One region of the Nocardia sp. NPDC056064 genome, then DNA from elsewhere that is predicted to be linked to it. Evidence: riboswitches for the same ligand, from Rfam matches in the RefSeq annotation. Region 1 holds a riboswitch; the other holds the start of a gene.
What was found. Region 1 has a riboswitch for thiamine pyrophosphate ahead of thiC (phosphomethylpyrimidine synthase ThiC). Riboswitches for the same ligand answer to the same signal wherever they lie in the genome.
Positions count from the first base shown of each region.

Region 2: linked by a shared signal. The riboswitch ahead of ACFC06_RS04410 (TenA family protein) and the one ahead of thiC (phosphomethylpyrimidine synthase ThiC) in region 1 are both predicted to bind thiamine pyrophosphate.

Region 1 covers NZ_JBHJWO010000001.1:3,413,882-3,417,267, forward strand. The annotation lists gene ACFC06_RS15720 (MMPL family transporter) at 1-1,622, shown strand, start outside; TPP riboswitch at 1,813-1,937, shown strand; gene thiC (phosphomethylpyrimidine synthase ThiC) at 1,933-3,386, shown strand, end outside.
Region 2 covers NZ_JBHJWO010000001.1:963,823-967,208, forward strand. The annotation lists gene ACFC06_RS04405 (SGNH hydrolase domain-containing protein) at 1-1,283, opposite strand, end outside; TPP riboswitch at 1,437-1,532, shown strand; gene ACFC06_RS04410 (TenA family protein) at 1,523-2,230, shown strand; gene ACFC06_RS04415 (ABC transporter substrate-binding protein) at 2,227-3,249, shown strand; gene ACFC06_RS04420 (ABC transporter permease) at 3,227-3,386, shown strand, end outside.

The sequences.
Region 1 (3,386 bases):
TCGCCATCGCGGCCGCGCTGGGCATCCTGCGCGTGCTCACCTCGCTCACCGATGTGTCGATCTTCGCGCTGAACATGACCACCGCGCTCGGCCTGGCGCTGGCCATCGACTACAGCCTGTTCATCGTCAGCCGGTACCGCGAGGAACTCACCGCCGGTGCCACCCCGACGGCGGCGGTGATCCGCTCCATCCAGACCGCGGGCCGCACGGTGGTGTACTCGGCGCTGGTGGTGGCGCTGTCGCTGTCGGCACTGCTGGTGTTCCCGCAGTACTTCTTCAAGTCCTTCGCCTACGCGGGCATCGCTGTGGTCGCGGCGGCCACGGCGGCGGCCGTGATCGTGCTGCCCGCCCTGCTCATCCTGGTCGGCGACCGGATCAATGCCGGTGACCTGCGCGGCCCGCTGCGCAAGCTGTTCCGGCGGCCGCCGCGCGTGGAGAAGGAGCCGCGGCAGACCTTCTGGTACCGCCTGGTGGTCGCGGTGATGAAGCGTCCGCTGCCGATCGCGCTGGCCACCACCGCGTTCCTGCTGCTGCTCGGCTCGCCGTTCCTGGGTGTGCAGTTCGGCTATCCGGATGACCGCGCGCTGCCCGCCGACGTGGCCAGCCGCCAGGTCGGTGACATCCTGCGCACCGAGTTCGACGCCGATATGGCCGCGAGCGCGACCGTCGTGCTGCCGGAGTTCCACGGCACCCCGGAGCAGCTGGACGCCTACGCCCGCGAGCTGTCGAAGGTGCCCGATGTGCCGGCCGTGCTCAGCAGCGCCGCCGTGTACCGCAACGGCCTGCGCGTGGCCGCGGGCGTGCCGGAGATGTCGGACCCGCAGGCGGGCGCCTATCTCTCGGTGGGCACCCGGCTCGACCCGTACTCCGACGCGGGCACCGCCCAGCTCGACGCCCTGCGCGCCGTCGAGGCACCGTCGCAGGCCCTGCTGACCGGCCCGGCCGCGCTCAACCAGGACTCCGTCACCGCGATCACCGGCAAGCTGCCGCTGGCGGGCGCGCTGATCGCCATCACCACGCTCATCCTGCTGTTCCTGTTCACCGGCAGCGTGGTGCTCCCGGTGAAGGCGCTGGCGCTGAACATGCTCTCGCTGGCGGCCACCTTCGGCGCGATGGTGTGGATCTTCCAGGAGGGCAACCTGGCCGGGCTGCTCGGCTTCACCGCCACCGGCACCCTCAACCTGGCCATGCCCATCCTGATGTTCAGCCTCGCCTTCGGCGCCTCCATGGACTACGAGGTGTTCCTGCTCTCCCGCATCCGCGAGGAGTGGCTGGCCGGTCCCAAGACCACCGCGGGCAATACCGAGGCCGTCGCCATGGGCGTGGCCCGCACCGGCCGCATCTTCACCGCCGCCGCGCTGCTGATGAGCATCGTGTTCCTGGGTGTGGCCAGCTCCGGGGTGTCGATGATGAAGCTGTTCGGCCTGGGCTGCGCGCTGGCGGTGATCAGCGACGCGACCGTCATCCGGGGGCTGCTGGCCCCGGCGCTCATGCGGATGATGGGCCGCTGGAACTGGTGGGCACCCAAGCCACTGGTCAGGCTGCACAACAGGTTCGGGCTCGACGAATCGGAGGAACCCGCGGCTCCGGCACCACAGCTGGAAAAGGTGGGCGCTCGTTAGCGCCGAGCGGGAACGCACGCCTACACTGCTAAGCGCCACGCACGCCCCGACCTCGAGGAGGGGCTCGCCGCGCCAGCGGCGGTTCGCGGCCGTCCCGCCGATGGGAGGTCGTTGCGTAGGCGACGAAGGAGCAAGCAACGGCCTCCCATCGGCGGGACATAAGGGGCCGCGAACTCGAGCGCGCCAGCGCTCCAACAAGCACGGGGGCTCGCACCAGCGGGCTGAGAGGACGGCTAGCCCATTTTCGGGCGTTCAGGGCTGTCGACCGTATGAACCTGACCGGGTAATGCCGGCGTAGGGAGGAACCACCATGGGCACAGCCACGTCTGTCACCACCGGCCCGATCGAGGGCAGCGTCAAGCACTACAAAGAGGTCGACGGCCTGCGTATTCCGGTGCGCCGGATCAACCTCACCAACGGCGATCACTTCGACGTCTTCGACACCTCCGGCCCGTACACCGACGACACGGCGGTGATCGATCTCGAGGCCGGTCTGCCGAAACTGCGCGACGAGTGGGACCGGCCCACCGTCGACGGCCCACCCACCCAGCTGCACTGGGCGCGCCAGGGCATCGTCACCCCGGAGATGCGTTTCATCGCCGCCCGCGAGGGCGTCGCGCCGGAACTGGTGCGCGAGGAGGTCGCCGCCGGTCGCGCGGTGATCCCGGCCAACCACCGGCACCCGGAGCTCGAGCCGACCATCATCGGCAAGAAGTTCCTGGTCAAGATCAATGCCAATATCGGCAACTCGGCGGTGTCGTCCTCGATCGCCGAGGAAGTCGAGAAGATGGTGTGGGCCTCGCGCTGGGGCGCCGACACCATCATGGACCTGTCCACCGGCAAGAACATCCACGAGACCCGCGAGTGGATTCTGCGCAATTCCCCCGTCCCGATCGGCACCGTGCCGATCTACCAGGCGCTGGAGAAGGTGAACGGCGATCCCACCAAGCTCACCTGGGAGTTGTACCGCGACACCGTGATCGAGCAGTGTGAGCAGGGCGTGGACTACATGACCGTGCACGCGGGCGTGCTGCTGCGCTACATCCCGCTCACGGCCAAGCGCGTCACCGGCATCGTCTCGCGCGGCGGGTCCATCATGGCCGCGTGGTGTCTGGCCCACCACCAGGAATCGTTCCTGTACACGCACTTCCGCGAACTGTGCGAGATCCTGGCGCGCTACGACGTCACCTTCTCCCTCGGTGACGGCCTGCGTCCCGGCTCCATCGCCGACGCCAACGACGAGGCCCAGTTCGCCGAACTGCGCACCCTGGGCGAGCTCACCAAGATCGCGAAATCCTATGGCGTGCAGGTGATGATCGAGGGCCCCGGCCACGTGCCCATGCACAAGATCGTGGAGAACGTGCGGCTCGAGGAAGAGCTCTGTGAGGAGGCCCCGTTCTACACCCTGGGCCCGCTGGCCACCGATATCGCGCCCGCCTACGACCACATCACCTCGGCCATCGGCGCCGCGATCATCGCCCAGGCGGGCACCGCCATGCTCTGCTACGTCACCCCGAAGGAGCATCTGGGCCTGCCCAACCGCGACGACGTCAAGGTCGGCGTGATCACCTACAAGATCGCCGCCCACGCCGCCGACCTGGCCAAGGGCCACCCGCACGCCCAGGACCGCGACAACGAATTGTCCAAGGCCCGTTTCGAATTCCGCTGGCACGACCAGTTCGCGCTCTCGCTCGACCCGGACACCGCCCGCGAATACCACGACGAGACGCTGCCCGCCGAGCCCGCCAAGACCGCCCATTTCTG
Region 2 (3,386 bases), 2.5 Mb from region 1:
GGATCGAGCACGCCGACCGCGGCCGACGGGTTGACCCGGACCACGGCGTACTGCCACCCGGCCGCCGCCGTGATCGTGGCCACCAGCAGCACACCCACCCCGGCCGTGACCAGCCTGCGTGGTCGCGCGCCCCCGACCGGGCGCACCGCGCCACGCTGTCGCAGCGGTTCCTCGACCCAGCGGTGGGTGAGCCAGGCCAGTAGCACCGACACCCCGATCACCGCGGCCCCGCCGACGAGACCGGCGCGCGGATGTCCCCGCTCGGCGAGGAAGAAGATCAGGATCGGCCAGTGCCACAGGTACAGCGGGTAGGCGATGTCGCCGAGCCATCGCATGGCGGGGTGGGCCAGCAGCTGATTGACCGCGGGCCAGTCCCGCACCGGCAGTCCCGACGCGGACAGGATGACCGCCACCGCCGCGCCCACCGGCAGCAACGCGGCCGGACCGGGGAACCGGTTCGCGGCGTCGAGCACGATCCACCCGCACAGCACCACACCGGCGACACCGAGGAACGCCGCGAGCGACCGCACGAACCGCGACCGCGGCAGCGACGGCGCCAGCACCGCGAGCGCGGCCCCCGCCAGCAGTTCCCAGCCGCGGGCGGCGGTGTCGTAGTAGTTCCAGCCCTGCCTGGTCGTCATGCCGTGGGCCGCGAACACGAACGAGCACAGCGCGCCCGCGACCACCACCGCGCCGACGACGAGCCGGACCCGATGCGGCCGCGACAGCCGCGCGCACACCCAGCCGACGGCCCCGATCACGAGCAGTATCGCCAGATAGAACTGCCCCTGCACCGCCATCGACCACAGGTGTTGCAGCGGGCTCACCGACGGATCGGCGGCCAGGTAGTCCGACCAGGTCAGCGCGAGCTGCCAGTTCTGGTAGTAGAACAGCGAGGCCAGCACCTGCGCCGCCACCGTGGACCACTGCGTGTACGGCAGCACCAGCACGGTGGCGACGACGACCGCGGCCAGCACGACCGCCATGGCCGGGACGAGCCTGCGCAGCGTGCGCCGCAGCACCCCGGTCGCCCAACCCGGTTCCGGGGACTGCGCCCGGCGCAACACCATGCCGGTGAAGAAGAAGCCCGACAGCACGAGGAAGACGTCGACCCCGCCGGACACGCGCCCGAACCACACGTGGAAGACCACGACCAACGCGATCGCCAGACCCCGCAGACCGTCCAGATCGAATCGGTACGCCGAGCGCTCGGCGCCGTCCGCCGACGGACTGTGCGTCCGCGCCGGGCGGGGTACCGATTCGATCTCCGGGGGTCTGGCCATGACGAATCTCCTATCACGCCGCGCCGGCCCGGGCCATTCCTCCTGGCACCGAATGTGATCTGGCACGCACTGCCATTCCCGCGGGCCCGGCCGCGGTGACCGGCCGCCGAACGGCATTCCCCGCTTGTCGGCGGTCGCTGCTAGGGTCGGTCGAGTTCTGACACGGGGTGCTTTGCGACCGCAAGGCTGAGAACAGACCCGGGAACCTGTTCAGGTAATGCTGACGAAGGGATGTCACGGTGTTGCGCGCCCACACCACCACCACACAGAGATTCACCGACGAGCTCTGGGAGCAGACGACAGCGCTGCGCACCGCGATCGACGATCTGGAATTCCTGCGCCGTCTCGGTGACGGCACCCTGCCGCTCGACGCCTTCCGCGTCTACATCGAGCAGGATTCGCTGTACCTCACCGGCTACGCCAAGGCGCTGGCCCTGCTGGCGGCCAAGTCGCCCGATCCGCAGACCGCGGCCTTCTGGGCGAACTCCTCGGCGACCGCGGCCACCGTCGAATCGGCCATGCACGACCAGCTGCTCACCGGCGGCGTGCTGCCGCCGCGCGAGGGCGAACCGGAGCACACGCCGACCTGCCTGGCCTATGTCTCCTTCCTGATCGCCACCGCCGCGACCGACTCCTACGCCGTCGCCGCCGCGGCGGCCCTGCCCTGCTTCTGGATCTACGCCGAGGTGGGCCGGGAGCTGGCCGCGAGCGCCGCGCAGGTGATCGCCGCCGATCCCGCGCATCCGTACGCGCAGTGGGTCACCACCTACGGCGCCGAGGAGTTCCAGCAGTCCGCGGCCACCGCCCGCGCGCTGGTGGACGCGGCGGCCGAGTCGGCCGGTCCGCGCGAGCGGGCGGCGATGGCCACGGCCTTCACCCTCGCGGTGCGCTACGAACTGCTGTTCTGGGACACCGCCCTGCACCCGCAGCCCTGGCCCGCCGGATGAGCGCCCGTCTGCGCCGCGCGCTCGCGGCCGTGCTCGCCTCCGTCGCCGTCGTCTCGGTGCTCACCGCCTGCGGATCGGGCGGCGGGTCCGGCGACACCATCCGCTTCGCGTTGGACTGGACACCGAACACCAACCACACCGGCCTCTATGTGGCCTTGCAGCGCGGCTATTTCGCCGACGCGGGCCTGGACGTGGAGGTACTGCCGTACAACAACACCGCCGTCGACACCGTGATCGACGCCGGGAACGCGGAGTTCGGCATCAGCACCCACAATTCGTCGACCTTCGCGCGCGCCTCGGGCGCGCAGGTCCGTTCGGTGCTCGCGCCGCTGCAGCACTGGGCCACCGGAATCGGCGTGCGCGCCGACCGCGCCGACCTGACGAGCCCGAAGGATCTCGACGGCAAGACCTACGCCGGGTTCGGTGACCCGGGCGAGCGGGAGGCGCTGCAGCAGGTCATCCGCAATGCCGGTGGCACCGGCGATTTCACCTCGGTGACGCTGGGATCGTCGGCGTATGAGGCCGTCTACTCCGGCAAGGCCGACTTCACCGTCTCCTACCTGGCGTGGGAGGGCATCGAGGCCGAACACCACGGCACCCCGATGCGGTACTTCCGCTACACCGACTTCGGTTTCCCGGATTCCTACGCCATCGTGATCGACGCCAACGAGGGCTGGCTGGCTGAGAATCCCGAGCGCGCCGCGAAGTTCGTGCAGGCACTGCAGCGCGGCTACCAGTTCGCCGCCGACAACCCGGACCAGGCCGCCCAGGATCTCCTGGACGCCAACCCCGGCGCGTTCACCGACGAGAAACTGGTCTTCGAGAGCCAGCGCATGCTGGCCGAGCAGTTCATGAAGGACGCCGACGGCAAGGTCGGCACGCAGACCGTGCAGCAGTGGGCGGCCAATTCCGGGTTCCTCTACCGCAGCGGGCTGCTCACCGGTCCCGACGGCAGGCCGCTGACCACCGAGCCGGACTGGTCGACGTACTTCACCGATGAGTACCTCGGCACCGCCTGACCCGCACGCGAAGCCGCGGCCCCGGTCCGCGTGGGCGGGTCTGCGGTGGGCGCTGCCGTCGCTGCTCACGGTGGCGGCGCTGGTCGTGCTCTGGCAGGTCTACGTCACCAGCAGCGGGATCCGTCCGCAGGTGCTGC